Regions from separate parts of the Rhizobium sp. AN68 genome, predicted to be linked through region 3. Evidence: predicted binding sites of a transcription regulator. Region 3 holds the regulator's gene; each other region holds the start of a gene.

Region 1 (4,941 bases), 240 kb from region 3:
AGTTCCATGAAGAAGTCTTCGACCTTCTGCTTCATGCTGTCACCGATCTTGTTGGCAACGAGAAGCGGACCGTTCGGGATCAGCGGGGACTTCCAGACCTGAACGATATCGTCCATGTCGAGGTTGCCCTTCTTGACCATCTGGTGAAGGTTGCCGCCGGAGTAGCCTTCTTCCCACTTGCCGACGCCAGAACCGAATGTCGTGCCGACGTCGAACTTTTTGTCGAGAACGGCGAGAACGAGGTTCTCATGGCCGCCGCCGAAGCCGGTTTCGGAGAAATATTCCTTGACCGGAACGCCGGTTTCCTTCGGGATCGATACGTTCGGGACGAGGAAGCCGGAAGTGGAGTCAGGGTCGGCGAAGCCGATCTTCTTGCCCTTGGCGTCAGCCAGAGACTTGATGCCGCTGTCCTTGCGGGCAACCATGATCGTGTAGTAGCCGCTCGAACCGTCAGAGCCGGTATAGGTCAGGATCGGATCGACGGCCTTGGGATCGGCAATAGCGATCTTGGCGTAGGAAGAAGCGCCCATGGATGCAATGTCGATGGTGCCGCCGAGCAGGCCCTGGATAACGCCGTTATAGTCCGGCGACGGGAAAACCTGAACTTCGGAAACGCCGGTTGCAGCCTTGAGGCCATCCGCAACGCACTTCGTGTTGCGGATCTGGTCGGCTTCATTTTCCGAACCGTCGAGACCGATACGCAGGACCTTGACGTCCTGAGCCATGGCCGAACCGGCCAGAACGCCAAGGGCGACTGCCGAAAGAAGGATTTTCTTCAACATGGACTTTCTCCTGTTTTCCGGCGAGCCGGAGTTTGTTGTGAAGTATCGGCCCTTGACGCGGGCGCAAACGATGCTGAGCGGTTCCTCAGAGCCCGGCGAGAGCCAGCGGTTCGGGACCGGCAGATTGCTGAACCGGACGCGCGGCAAGCTGCGCGCCGGGAATATTGATGCTGGTCGAGGTCATGGTCTCGTCGATGCCGGCGCCGTGTGAATCCGTGCCGTAAATCTCGGTGACCGCCGCCGCCGTCAGTTCGGCGGGTGTTCCGTCGAAAACGACTCGACCCTGCGACATGCCGATGATGCGTTCGCAATAATTGCGCGCCGTATCCAGCGTATGCAGATTGGTGATGACGGTGATGCCTTCACGCTCGTTGATGTCGCGCAGGGCGTCCATGACGATCTTGGCGTTCAGGGGATCGAGAGAGGCGATCGGCTCGTCGGCGAGAACCATCTTCGGAGACTGCATTAGTGCCCGGGCGATAGCGACGCGCTGCTGCTGGCCGCCGGAAAGCGTGCCCGCCGCCTGCATGGCTACGTGCTCGATACCGAGCCGCTCGAGGGCGGCAATCGCCATCAGGCGCTCTTCATCCGTGAAGATGTTGAACAGGCTGAGCACGGTCGAACGGTGGTTCAGGCGGCCGAGCATGACATTGGTGAGCACGTCGAGACGCGGCACCAGATTGAACTGCTGGAAGATCATCGCGCAGTCGCGCTGCCAGTTGCGCAGGGCGGCACCCTTCAGCGAAGAGACTTCCGTGTCGTTGAAATGAATGGAACCCGAGGAGGGATCGACGAGGCGGTTGATCATGCGCAGCAGCGTTGACTTTCCTGCGCCAGAACGTCCAATCACGCCAACCATCTGGCCTTGCGGAATTTCCACATTCACTGAATCGACCGCAGTGTGGTTGCCGAAACGGCGCGTGACTTGCTTCAGGTGAAAGCTCATTTCCCCGTCCAATCTTCTTCTGATGGGGTTCGACCTAACAGCGGTGCGTGAAGCGTGAATGTCAGTTTGATGAAGAAAATATTACAGAATGCGCAGATAAGGCGTGCGCGTGGTCGCCTGCGAACCTTTTAGTAGTCGTGCCAAGGGCTTGAAGCCCGCGCTTTGTCTCGCAGACATGGTTAGCGAGACCCCCGGAGCATGACCCCGGAATCTGCAGTTTCTTCGGTTTGGCGCGATTTTACCCGGCGTATTTCGCCACGAAATCCTCGGCGGCGAGGGTGCGGAAATCGTCCAGTGCGCCGCGCAGCGTTGCGTGGTCCCAGTCCCACCATTTGAGATCGTCCATGCGCTGGCCAAGGTCCGCCGGGAAGCGGTTCCTGATCAGCCGGGCGGGTACGCCGCCGACGATGGTATAGGGCGCAACGTCTTTCGACACGACCGCACCGGCCCCGATTACCGCACCGTTTCCGATTGTGACGCCAGGCAGGATGGTCGCGCCATGGCCGATCCAGACATCGTGGCCGATCACCACGCGCTTGGCGCGGCGGGCGGCGAAGAAGTCATTTTCATCATCGGCGTCGTCCCAATAATTGCGGGCACGGTAGGTGAAATGGTGAAGTGTGGCGCGCGACATCGGATGATTGGTCGCGTTGATGCGGACGGATGCGGCGATGTTGACGAATTTGCCGATGGTGGCGCACCAGATCGCACCGTCCTGCATGACATAGGAATAGTCGCCCATCTCCACTTCCTCGATGCGGCAGCGTTCCGGAAATTTCGGTATAGCGGCCGATCGATGAATTGGTGACGCGGGCACTTTCGTGGACAACAGGTTCGAGACCGACCTTCACACTCATGCCGCTGCCTTCCGGGGGAGAATTGCGAGACATCCAGAACGCGATCGGCCACGGCTTCCCGCACTTCCTCGTCATGGAAAATACCGAGCAAGGCGGTCCCCTTGCGTTTCTTTTCCGCGATCATCTCCACGACCACCCGTCGGTTGGCGGCATCCAGGGATGCGGTGGGTTCATCGAGAAGCAGGATCGCGTGATCGGTGATGAAACCGCGTGCGATGTTGACGCGCTGCTGCTCGCCGCCGGAAAAGGTTGCTGGCGGCAGCGACCACAGTTCCCGCGGCAGGTTGAGTTTCGAAAGCAGAACGGCTGCCTGCTCGCGGGCCTCTTCTGCGGCAACCTTGCGCGCAAAAAGCGGCTCGGCGACGACGTCGATCGCCGGAACGCGCGGCACGGTGCGCAGAAACTGGCTGACATACCCGATGGTGCGATGGCGAATCTCGAGGATGGTGCGCGGCGAGGCGCTGCCCATGTCAATGACCTGATCCTCGTGGCGGATGAGGATCTGGCCGCTGTCGATGGCATAATTGCCATAGAGCATTTTCAGGATCGAGCTTTTGCCGATGCCGGACGGGCCGCCGAGCACGACACATTCTCCGCCGGACACGGAGAAACTGACATCGCGGACAACAGGCAGTTCGATGCCATCGCGAAGATGCATGGTGAAGCTTTTGAAGACTTCCGAAACGATAAGGGGTGTCGGCATGGCGTCAAACCTGCAAAATGGAGGAAACAAGCAATTGCGTGTAGGGTTCGCGCGGATCATCCAGCACCCGATCTGTCAGACCGTGTTCGATGACGTCACCACCCTTCATCACCATCATGCGATGGGAAAGCAGCCGCGCGACCGCCAGATCATGGGTGACGACGATAACGGCGAGGCCGAGATCGTTGACGAGACCACGCACGAGATCGAGCAGGCGTGCCTGCACCGAGACATCGAGGCCGCCGGTCGGTTCGTCCATGAAGACGAGGCGCGGTGAGGTCACCAGGTTGCGGGCAATCTGCAGACGCTGACGCATGCCGCCGGAAAAGGCGCGAGGCTGGTCGTCAATGCGGTCTGTGCCGATTTCCACCCGTTCCAGCCACTCGCTGGCCGATTGCCGGATATTGCCGTAATGCCGGTTACCGACAGCCATAAGCCGCTCGCCGACATTGGCGCCCGCCGAAACCGCCATGCGCAGCCCATCCGCTGGGTTCTGGTGCACGAAACCCCCAGTCTGTCCGCATCAGGAAACGCCGTTCGGCCTCGCCCATATGATAGAGGTCTCGCACCGAGCCGTCGCGCATGCGATATTCCACGCTGCCAGCCGTCGGCACGAGCCGTGTGGAAATGCAGTTGAGAAGCGTGGTCTTGCCGGAGCCGGATTCACCGACGATTGCCAGAACCTCGCCCGGATAAAGCTCGAAGGAGACGTTGCGGCAACCGGCGCGGTCGCCGTAATATTTCGAAACGTCCCTGACTTTCAGAAGCGGTGCGTCGCTCATTCTGCGGCCTCCTTCACATCCGCCAGCAAATGGCCCTTGTGGCCATGGGCGCGGCGGTCTTCGCAATGGTCGGTATCGGAGCAGACGAACATCCGCCCGCCCTTGTCGTCCAGCACCACCTCGTCCAGATAGACATTCTCCCCGCCGCACAGCGCGCAGGGCTTGTCGAAGCTCTGGATTTCAAACGGATGGTCCTCGAAATCCAGGCTGACGACATCCGTGTAGGGTGGCACGGCATAGATGCGCTTTTCGCGCCCGGCCCCGAACAATTGCAGGGCGTCCGACAGGTGCATTTTCGGATTGTCGAACTTCGGGGTTGGCGAGGGGTCCATCACATAGCGCCCCGCAACCTTCACCGGATAGGCATAGGTGGTGGAGATACGGCCGTTGCGGGCGATGTCCTCATAAAGCTTGACGTGCATCAGGCCGTATTCCTCCAGCGCATGCATGACGCGGGTTTCGGTCTCACGCGGCTCGAGGAACCGCAAGGGTTCAGGAATGGGAACCTGATAGACAAGCACCTGCCCCGAATGCAGTTCTTCTTCGGGAATGCGGTGCCGCGTCTGGATGATGGTTGCATCCTTGGTGCGGGTGGTGACGGCGACATCAGCGACTTTCTGGAAGAAGGCGCGGATGGAAACGGCGTTGGTGGTGTCGTCGGCGCCCTGGTCGATAACCTTCAGGACATCGTCTGGACCGAGGATGGCGGCGGTCACCTGCACGCCGCCGGTGCCCCAGCCGTAAGGCATGGGCATTTCACGGGAAGCGAAGGGAACCTGATAACCGGGAATGGCAATTGCCTTCAGGATCGCCCGGCGGATCATCCGCTTGGTCTGTTCGTCCAGATAGGCGAAGTTGTAGGCAGCCAGCC
Region 2 (4,941 bases), 240 kb from region 3:
AGGGGGCGATCTCGCTCAGCGAAAGCTCGGCATCCGACAGCCGCACCTGCATGTAACGCTTCACCTGATCGATGAAATGCGTGGCGTCTGCCGATGTCTCCGGCCGCAGCATCCGGCATTGCAAGTTCATCAGCTCGAACAGCCGCTCATCTGCATTTGGGTTGACCACGTCCAGAAGCGATGTGGGAAGACGCATGGTGTGGATGGGTTGCGAAAAGCTGACGCGCTTGGTCATTCTTTCTTTAAATAGCTGAATATTAATCGGTTTCGGCCGTTCCAGACCGATCTCGATCAGGTTCACGCGCTCCCCCAGAATATCGCGAAGGCGCTGGATCAGAGCTGTCAGCGACAAATCCACATATTGATCGCGTTTGGCGATGACAGGCGCAAAGGACCACGACAGGGTTACGTGCGCGGCATCCGTGACCATGGTGAAATTACTGTTATTCGTCGCGTAATAAACGTGATCCTGAAGAAAACGCAGGAAAGCCCGCACTGTCGGCGCGCTGATCAGGCCATATCCGAACGCGCCGGATGCGCCGGCGGGAAAGGTGGACGCGCACTGCAAACCAAAGGCGTCGTCGCCGGAAATCAACGCACATGTCTCGAGCAGGCGGCAAAATCGGTCGAGGCTGATGCGCTCCGTCACGCTGCCGAAAGTGGCAGGATCGATATCGAGAGCCTTGCAGATGGGGGCAATGTCGATGCCCCGCGACCGTGCATAATTGGCGACGCCGGCGGCCAGACCGGCCACCACTGTTATCTCGTCGCTGACCCTCTTTTCAGGCATCCCTCGCCTTGGCGTACCATGTTTGGAAATTGTCGCCTGATGGTAAGCGTTGGGAAGCCATTTGTCGACCAGTTCGGCCTATGGAGTTTAAATGTGGCGACGGCAGGCGCTCTGCTCCAGCACCTGCATGATGGTTTTGCCCGCATCTTCCATGGAACCGCTATTGTCCACGGTCGTCACATCAAAATCTCCGACGACCGTGAGCGAACTGCGTTCCAGCCGCCGGAGAATATCCTCCCGGCTTTCCCGCCCGCGCTGCTCCAGCCGCTTCGCCAGCACGTCCGGCCGTGCAACGATGTTCACGACCTTGAGGCGCGCAAAGGCGGTGCCGAACTGGGGCAGGGCCGAGCGGGAGCCGTTGGCGATGACCACGTCTCCCGCATTAAGATGACGATAGACGGCGGCCGGAATGCCATATTTCAGCCCGTGCGCCTGCCAGGAAACGGCAAAAGCACCTTCGTCTTCCAGCCGGTTGAACTCGTGCATGGAAACGGCATCGTGATTTTCGCCGCCGGCATCGCCGCTGCGGGTAATGACCCGGCGGGTGAAATGAAAGCCCGGCCGCCCGGACAGCTGCGCTGCCGCATAATCCATCAGCGTGTCCTTGCCGGCCCCACTCGGGCCGACAATTACGATCATGGTTCCGGGCACAGTACCCAGTGTCTGGCCGTCAAGCCGGCTATCCTGTCCGTTGCCGGTCATGCCACACGTTTGCCCTGACGCCAGACCGAGCGGGCGACGGGAACGCCGTCCTCGCGGTGAACTCGGACCAGATCGGCCCGCAATCCCGTTGCGATGCTGCCGCGATCGCGAAGGCCCACCGTTCGTGCCGGCGTGGAGGTGACCATGCGCAACGCTTCCGGCAGAGTGATGGCTTCCACCTGGTCGGCGAGCAGGAACGGCGCGTAAAGCAGGCTGAACGGCACATAGTCGGAAGAGAGAACATCCAGCACGCCAAGTTCGGCAAGATCACGCGCGGCGATGTTGCCGGAATGGGACTTGCCACGAACGATGTTCGGTGCGCCCATCAGCACGCTCATGCCGGCGCTGTGCGAAGCCTTTGCCGCCTCGACGCTGGTGGGGAACTCCGCGAGTTTCACGCCGTGTCCGATCGCTTCGCCCACATGCGCTTCTGTAGCGTCGTCATGGCTTGCAACAGTTATGCCGCGCTCGGCGCAGCGGGCCGCCAGGTAATCCCGGTGCTTGGCGGAAAACTCCGCCGATGCCGTCTGCCGGCGTCTGACGAACTCGGCGAAAGCCTCGTCGCTCAGTCCGCGCTTCTTCTGGTAATAGAAGATATATTGGTCCATCGACTGGAACTGGCGCTGCCCCGGGGAGTGGTCCATCATCGAAATCAGCCGCACACGCGGATCGGTCTCGAAATCTTCGAAATGCTCGAGCACATCGGCGGAGGCGACTTCACAGCGCAGGTGCAGCAGGTGATCTGCCCGCAGGCGGTTCTGATCGGCAGCGGTTTCAATGGCATCCGCCATTTCCCGCATCTCGCCCTTCTTGAACCCGCCATCTTCGTCGGAGCCGAGCCGCAGGCAGTCGAAAACAGTGGTAATGCCTGATGACGCGACCTGCGCATCGTGAGCCTGAATGGCGGCGATCTTATCCCAGATAACCCCGGGACGCGGCGAATAGTGCTGTTCCAGATGGTCGGTGTGCAGTTCCACCAGACCCGGGATGAGGAAATCGCCTTCGAGATCCTCACCGGTTTTGGAGGCGCCTTCGCTGATATCGGCAATCTTGCCGTCACGGATCAGAACGGATCCCAGAATAATATCGTCTTCCAGAACGATACGGGCGTTGGAAAGGGCATGCTCGGTCATGGGTCAGCATCTTTCTTTGGCGGCTGGCCAAGCGGGTGCCAGCGATGAACGGTAAATGGTGCGCCGCGCGTTTCCTCAACGAACAAAGCGAGGCCGGAAATGGTGAGAGGCCGGTCGACGAACTCGGAAAACTTTGTCGAAAGCACATCCTGGATAGCGGGCGCGTCGCTTTCGTCGATGCGGCCCGTCAGCGTCATATGAAAGCGGAAGTCATCCATGACATGCGGATAACCCCAAAGCGACAGATTTTGCCGCTGGCTTTCGGTCAGGTTTTGCGGGCGCCGGCGGGCAATGTCCGTCTCGGACAGGGGCGCGCGAAAACGGTCGAAATGGTCAACGATCTCAGCGGCAAAATCCTGCAGCGGCTGGTAGGTGCGATCCGGAACGAGCGCGAAAAACGGCCCGAGTGCACCGATGACAACACGTGGAATATCGAAGACGGACTGGCTGGCCGCAAACTGTTCGAGGGCGGCGACGAGATCCGCTTCGCTGTATTTTTCGGAAAGCTCGAAGGGGGCTTTCAGCGTCGCGTGGAAACCGTAACGGCGCGGCTCCTCGGTCATCTCCGCATAAGCGCCATGGTCATCATGTTGCGCGCCGGAAAAGGCATTGCGTCCCAGCCAGCGCGACGCCGCTTCAGTCAGTGGATGATCTTTAGCCGGAGAAAAATAGATGGCGTAGCGCACGGCAAGCACTCTTCGGTGTCATGGAAAACCTGGATGAAAAGCTATTTGGCGTGACTCGCCCGCTTCCCGCAAGGTCAGGAGTGCGAGGTAATCGCTTTCCGTGACAGAATGATGATGCCCCAGGAAAAAAAGCGCTTGAAACGCCGCGTGTCTCTCGAATGTCCGGAAGACGGATGCTGGCGCATTGACGGGATGTATCTGACTTTGCAAAGAGGTTCCGGTTTTGCGCACGTCTTGGGAAGCGGGATAGCCAAACCCCGCTCCTGCTTTATGAATTAATGCTGGGTTTTCCCGATCAGGCGCGACCGCAGGGAATTCGAGATGTGGTCGAACAGGAAAACCACGAAGAGAATGAGCAGCACCATATAAGCGACCTTGTCCCAGTCGGCATTGGTACCCATCGCTTCCAGCAGTTTCAAACCGATGCCGCCAGCACCAACCGCACCGATGATCGTGGCTGAACGGGTGTTGCTTTCCCAGAAATAAAGCGACTGGGAAATGAAGACCGGCAGGACCTGCGGAAGCACGCCGAAACGATTGACGGCAATGGGGGAAGCGCCAACCGATTTGACGCCCTCGCGCTGCTTGTCGTCAACATTCTCCAGCGCCTCGGCATAGACCTTGCCGAGCGCGCCGGTATCGGTGAAGAAGATCGCGGCAATGCCGGGGATCGGCCCCGGACCGAAGCTGCGGGTGAAAAACAGCGCCCAGATCAGCATGTCGATCGAGCGCAGGAAGTCGAATAGACGCTTCATGCCCCAGTTGGCGGCCCTGTTGGCGGTGATATTGCGTGCGGCGAGAAAAGCGAGCGGCAGGGCAACGAGCGTGCCGAACAACGTGCCCACAAAGGCCATCACCAGCGTCTGCATCAGCTTGGAAAGAATATCGGCGTGCTGCCAGACACCATTGTCGAGGAAATCATCGACCATGTGGCTGATATTGGAGCGCGTGGGATCGAGCCTTTCCCCCCACAGCGCCAGTGCGGCAAGGTCGCCATAGCTCTTGCCCCAGAATTCCGATTTGGTATCGAACAGGAAGTTCGCCCATCCGAGGAACCGCCGCTGCACGTAAACCTGGCTGGTGCGGATTTCCGCCTGTCCGGCAAAACCGTAATGCACGAGAACCTTGTTGCCGTCCTGCGTGATCTCTTGCGGCAGGACCTCAGGCGCCAGAGCCTTGTCGCCATTGATGATGACGGGATAGTTCTTGCCGTCCACATAGACGTCCACCCGGGTCGGCGTTACGTCGAGACGGTTTTGCGTGCCCGCGTAAACGACGCTGTAGCCGCCATCCGGCAAGGGTTGCAGCCAGTCGATCGGCGCATCGGCGGGATATTGCATCCGGCTTGACCACTGCGGGTTCACCTTGCCGTCTTCGAAACGAAGGCGTGGCTGGGCCCTCCAGGAATACCAGTCCTGAATGTAGCTCGAAGCGCGATCCCATCGGCCCTGCATGAAAGCGGGGCCGACATTGAAGAAGAAAAAGCAGGCGGTGAGATAGACGAGGACGGCGACAATACCGGTCAGCAAGCCGAATCGCTGCATGAAGCCGCGATTGAAAATTGCGGGATGTGCGGCCGTCAGCCTCTCGCGGTCTGCGGTATTGAGAATGAAGCTGGACGACATCAGGC
Region 3 (4,941 bases):
CCGACAGCGTACGCACCCAGCTGCGTGATATCGTCGTCGCCGATCCGTCCGTCATCGGCACCACGCGCAGCGTCACGCTTCTGGCGTCGGGTGATGTCGACAGCGCCTTCAAGGGCCAGGTCGACATGTCGGGGGATGAAGCAAACCGCCGTATCTCGAACCAGCAGCTCGGCTGGATGAACCAGCTCGTGGAAAGCGGACAGCTTGGCAAGCATTTCAATACCGGCATCTTCGTCAACGGCGCTTCGAGCCGTCCGGAAGCCGCGGGTGTTGGCGTTGCGCTGATCGGCTCGTTCTACATGATGCTGATCGTGCTGGTGCTGTCGCTGCCGATCGGTGTTGCGGCCTCCATCTATCTGGAGGAATTTGCCCCCAAGAACCGTTTGACGGACCTTATCGAGGTCAACATCAACAATCTGGCGGCTGTTCCCTCCATTGTTTACGGTCTGCTCGGTCTCTCCGTCTTCATCAACTTCATGGGCTTTCCACGCTCGGCCTCGCTGGTCGGCGGCCTCGTCCTGACGCTGATGACCCTGCCGACGATCATCATCGCCACCCGCGCTGCATTGAAGGCCGTGCCGCCGTCGATCCGCGCCGCCGCACTCGGTCTTGGCGCTTCCAAGATGCAGACGATTTTCCATCACGTCCTGCCGCTGGCAATGCCTGGCATTCTGACCGGCACCATCATCGGTCTCGCCCACGCACTGGGCGAAACGGCGCCGCTGCTTCTGATCGGCATGGTGGCATTCGTCGCGAACTATCCGACAACGCCTATGGATCCGTCCACGGCCCTGCCGGTGCAGATTTACATGTGGGCGAACGAAGCTGAGCGTGCCTTTGTCGAACGGACATCTGGCGCTATCATCATCCTGCTTCTGTTCCTCATTCTCATGAATGTTGGCGCAATCCTGTTGCGTCGCCGCTTTGAGCGGCGCTGGTAGAGGGAGCTAGAGCAATGAACATGTTGTCGGAAGCAGCAGTTGAAAAGGCGCTGGACAAGAAAATGAATGAAGTCTCATACAAGATGATCGGCAAGGATGTTTCGGTTTATTACGGCGAAAAGCGCGCGCTTTACGACGTGAACCTAAATGTCCGCGAAAACACGGTGACTGCACTTATCGGCCCGTCCGGTTGCGGTAAATCCACTTTCCTGCGCACCTTGAACCGCATGAACGACACGATCGACGGTTGCCGGGTCACCGGCAAGATCACGCTCGATACCGACGATATCTACGATCAGCAGATCGACGTCGTGGAACTGCGTGCCCGCGTCGGCATGGTGTTCCAGAAGCCGAACCCGTTTCCGAAGACGATTTATGAGAACATCGCCTACGGCCCGCGTATCCACGGTCTCGCCCGCAACAAGGCGGATATGGACCAGATCGTCGAGCATAGCCTGCAGAAAGCGGGTCTCTGGAACGAGGTGAAGGATCGTTTGCTGGAATCCGGCACGGGCCTCTCCGGTGGCCAGCAGCAGCGTCTGTGCATCGCACGCGCGGTTGCCGTCAGCCCGGAAGTGATCCTGATGGACGAGCCGTGCTCGGCGCTGGATCCGATCGCGACTGCGAAGGTCGAGGAACTGATCCACGAACTGCGCACCAACTACACCATCGTCATCGTCACGCACTCCATGCAGCAGGCGGCGCGCGTTTCCCAGCGTACGGCCATGTTCCATCTTGGTCATCTTGTCGAAGAAAACGAAACCGACAAGATGTTCACCAATCCGGACGACCAGCGCACGCAGGACTACATCATGGGCCGCTTCGGCTGATCCCCGGCCGGTGCTTTATCGTAACCGTACAAGACTGGTGCCTCTGCCGTGCCCCGCTGTTGGGCACGCGCATGCAGGCCAAGCCGGAGGAATAGACCATGACACAGACAACGACCCATTCGCATATCCTGTCTGCCTATGACGACGAACTGAAGTTTCTGACGCGCCGCATCGCCGAAATGGGCGGTCTTGCCGAGCAGATGTGCGGTGACGCCGTGCGCGCACTCGTCAATTCCGATGCTGCGCTTGCGCAGAAAGTCATTTCGGACGATACCATTCTCGACCACGCTGAGCGCGAAATCGGCGACAAGGCGATCGTAACCATCGCCAAGCGTCAGCCGATGGCGGCAGACCTTCGCGAGATCATCGGCACCCTGCGTATCGCCGCCGATCTCGAACGCGTCGGCGATCTTGGCAAGAACACGGCCAAGCGCGTTATCGCTGTCGCCGGCACCGGCGTTCCGCGCAAGCTCGCCCGCGGCATCGAGCATCTGTCCGACCTGGCGCTGGTGCAGCTCAAGGAAGTCCTCGACGTCTATTCCACGCGTTCCGCCGAAAAGGCCAATGCGATCCGTGAACGCGACGAGGAAATCGATGCCATGTACACGTCGCTCTTCCGGGAGCTTCTGACCTACATGATGGAAGACCCGCGCAACATCACCACCTGCACGCATCTTCTGTTCTGCGCCAAGAACATCGAGCGTATCGGCGATCATGCGACGAATATCGCAGAGACGATCTATTACATGACCACCGGCAGCCAGCCGGAGGGCGAGCGTCCGAAGGACGACAGTTCCAACACGCTTGGTTCGGTGACCGAGTAACAGACAAGCAGAAGCTTGCGGAGTTCAGCATATGGTGCCCAAGATTGCAGTTGTGGAAGACGAGGAAGCGTTGAGCGTCCTGCTTCGTTACAATCTCGAGGCTGAGGGATACGACGTCGACACGATACCCCGTGGCGATGAGGCGGAAATCAGGCTGCAGGAGCGCATTCCGGATCTTCTTATCCTGGACTGGATGTTGCCCGGTGTCTCCGGTATCGAACTGTGCCGGCGCTTGAGAATGCGGCCGGAAACGGAACGCCTGCCCATCATCATGCTGACGGCGCGTGGCGAAGAGAGCGAACGGGTTCGCGGTCTCGCTACCGGCGCTGACGATTATGTCGTCAAGCCGTTCTCGACGCCGGAACTCATGGCCCGGGTCAAGGCCATGTTGCGCCGGGCCCGTCCGGAAGTTCTGTCGTCGGTGCTCAAATGCGGCGATATCGAACTGGACCGCGAGACCCATCGCGTTCACCGCAAAAGCCGCGAAGTGCGCCTCGGCCCGACGGAATTCCGCTTGCTGGAATTCCTGATGACGTCGCCGGGTCGGGTGTTTTCCCGCTCGCAATTGCTGGATGGCGTCTGGGGTCATGATATCTATGTCGACGAGCGCACTGTCGATGTGCATGTCGGACGTCTGCGCAAGGCCCTGAATTTCTCGCACATGCAGGATGTCATCCGCACGGTGCGTGGTGCGGGATATTCGATGGAAGCCTGAGCGAAGCGAAACCAGATAGTTTCGCTGGCGAAGTAATGCACCAAAAAATCAGGAAGCCCGAAATCTGAAACGGTTTCGGGCTTTTTCAATATGAATATCCGCCAAACTCGATGCCATTGTCCGTTTTGACCGTAGGAGATCGGCGGCGCGTTGAAATCCGGATTGAAGGGTCACGCCCAATGGTAAGGGGAAAGTGTGAGGCCTGCCATCAAGCCGCCCAGAAAGCGGCTTTATTTTTGTCAAAAAAAACGGGCCCGAAGGCCCGTAATTTTTGAGTGCTGAATGCGTGCCGCAACACTCAAGCCTTGCGGCGTTCGCTCACCGGCTGGTAGGCGAGTTTCGCATGGAACTTGCAATAGGGCGAAGATTCCAGCGCTTCACAACCGCAGAAATGGAAGTCGTCCTTCAGCGGATCGCCAACCGGCCATTTGCAGGTGCGCTCGGTCAGTTCCGTCAGCGTCAGGCGACGGGAAATCGGCGTGACAACGTTCTTGGAAGGAACGTAATCGAGAACCTGCGCGGTCTCGATATCGATCTCCTCGTGCAGCGCCGTTGCCGCGTTCGAACGGGTGAGGATGCGCGCCGGAGCCGCGTTGACGCGACCTGCGAAAGTCGTCGCACGCGGTGCAGGGGCAGCGGTACGCTTCGGCGCGGAGCGTGCCGAAGTCACTGGACCGCCAGCCTTGACGCGTCCCGGCAGATTGAGACGATGGACCTTGCCGATCACGGCATTACGGCTGACGCCGCCCAGCTGCGCTGCAATCTGGCTGGCGCTAAGGCCCTCGGACCACAATTTCTTGAGCTTTTCGACTCGTTCGTCTGTCCAGTTCATGCCGCTTCTCCGCTTGTCGCGTGTATTTTCGGCAGAATCCCTCTCCGTCTCGCGCGCATGCCGCAAGCGTGGTTTCCGCCAGATTTTCGGTGACTAGTTCCGCCGCAATGCAGTCTAGTAATTAGCGATTAACCTAGTGCCAGCCCGACTCCGTGGCAAGAGTCGCGGGAATCATCTGGAATCGATTTTCCGGTTTTCCCCAACTTGCTGGCGTATTGAGTCTGAAAGGCAACACCTTGGGGCTGGCCCGCCGCCGCATACTAGTGCTTGAGAAGCCCGGGAAACGCTGACTTTTGTTGACATCGGCAAACGAAGTGACAATAGTGCCCCTGCCGCCGCAAGGCGGCATTTTGATTTTCAGGCGAGGGATAACCCCGCAAGCCTATTGACAACAGTTTGACAGCGCATCTGCGCAAGGAGTGATACAGCCATGGCCGAAGCCGGCGCGCCATTGTTTGATACGTTTTCAAGAGCCCCCCTGCGCTTCGAGCGCGGCGAGGGTGTATGGCTGTTCACGGAAAGCGGCGAGCGATATCTGGATTTTGCGGCCGGTGTTGCTGTCAACTCGCTGGGCCACGCCCATCCTCACCTCGTTGATGCGATCAAGACGCAGGCCGAGAAGGTCTGGCACGTCTCGAACCTTTATGAAGTACCGGGACAGGAAAAACTCGCCAGGCGCCTGACGGAAGCGACTTTCGCGGACAAGGTATTCTTCACAAATTCAGGCGCGGAAGCCCTGGAATGCGCCATCAAGACCGCCCGCCGTTATCACTATACCAAGGGCCATCCGGAGAAGTTC

The links. Region 3 encodes PhoB, which activates phosphate uptake and scavenging genes when phosphate is short. Its sites were predicted from a motif close to TGTCATNNANCTGTCAT; they were not measured.
Region 1: a site for PhoB is predicted at 1,787-1,803, ahead of phnC (phosphonate ABC transporter ATP-binding protein). Genes of this name have one in related genera too.
Region 2: a site for PhoB is predicted at 3,412-3,428, ahead of RBH71_RS13550 (DUF1045 domain-containing protein). Genes of this name have one in related genera too.

What each region holds. Positions count from the first base shown of each region.
Region 1 covers NZ_JARWMI010000003.1:120,447-125,387, forward strand. Annotated here, with positions in the region: gene phnD (phosphonate ABC transporter substrate-binding protein) at 1-782, opposite strand, end outside; gene phnC (phosphonate ABC transporter ATP-binding protein) at 868-1,728, opposite strand; partial or broken gene RBH71_RS13575 (DapH/DapD/GlmU-related protein) at 1,967-2,585, opposite strand; partial or broken gene phnL (phosphonate C-P lyase system protein PhnL) at 2,599-3,288, opposite strand; partial or broken gene phnK (phosphonate C-P lyase system protein PhnK) at 3,293-4,070, opposite strand; gene RBH71_RS13590 (alpha-D-ribose 1-methylphosphonate 5-phosphate C-P-lyase PhnJ) at 4,067-4,941, opposite strand, start outside.
Region 2 covers NZ_JARWMI010000003.1:114,332-119,272, forward strand. Annotated here, with positions in the region: gene RBH71_RS13535 (AraC family transcriptional regulator) at 1-790, opposite strand, end outside; gene phnN (phosphonate metabolism protein/1,5-bisphosphokinase (PRPP-forming) PhnN) at 878-1,492, opposite strand; gene RBH71_RS13545 (alpha-D-ribose 1-methylphosphonate 5-triphosphate diphosphatase) at 1,489-2,625, opposite strand; gene RBH71_RS13550 (DUF1045 domain-containing protein) at 2,622-3,320, opposite strand; gene phnE (phosphonate ABC transporter, permease protein PhnE) at 3,587-4,936, opposite strand; gene phnE (phosphonate ABC transporter, permease protein PhnE) at 4,936-4,941, opposite strand, start outside.
Region 3 covers NZ_JARWMI010000003.1:359,131-364,071, forward strand. Annotated here, with positions in the region: gene pstA (phosphate ABC transporter permease PstA) at 1-941, shown strand, start outside; gene pstB (phosphate ABC transporter ATP-binding protein PstB) at 956-1,771, shown strand; gene phoU (phosphate signaling complex protein PhoU) at 1,870-2,595, shown strand; gene phoB (phosphate regulon transcriptional regulator PhoB) at 2,627-3,310, shown strand; gene RBH71_RS14780 (GcrA family cell cycle regulator) at 3,609-4,142, opposite strand; gene RBH71_RS14785 (aspartate aminotransferase family protein) at 4,573-4,941, shown strand, end outside.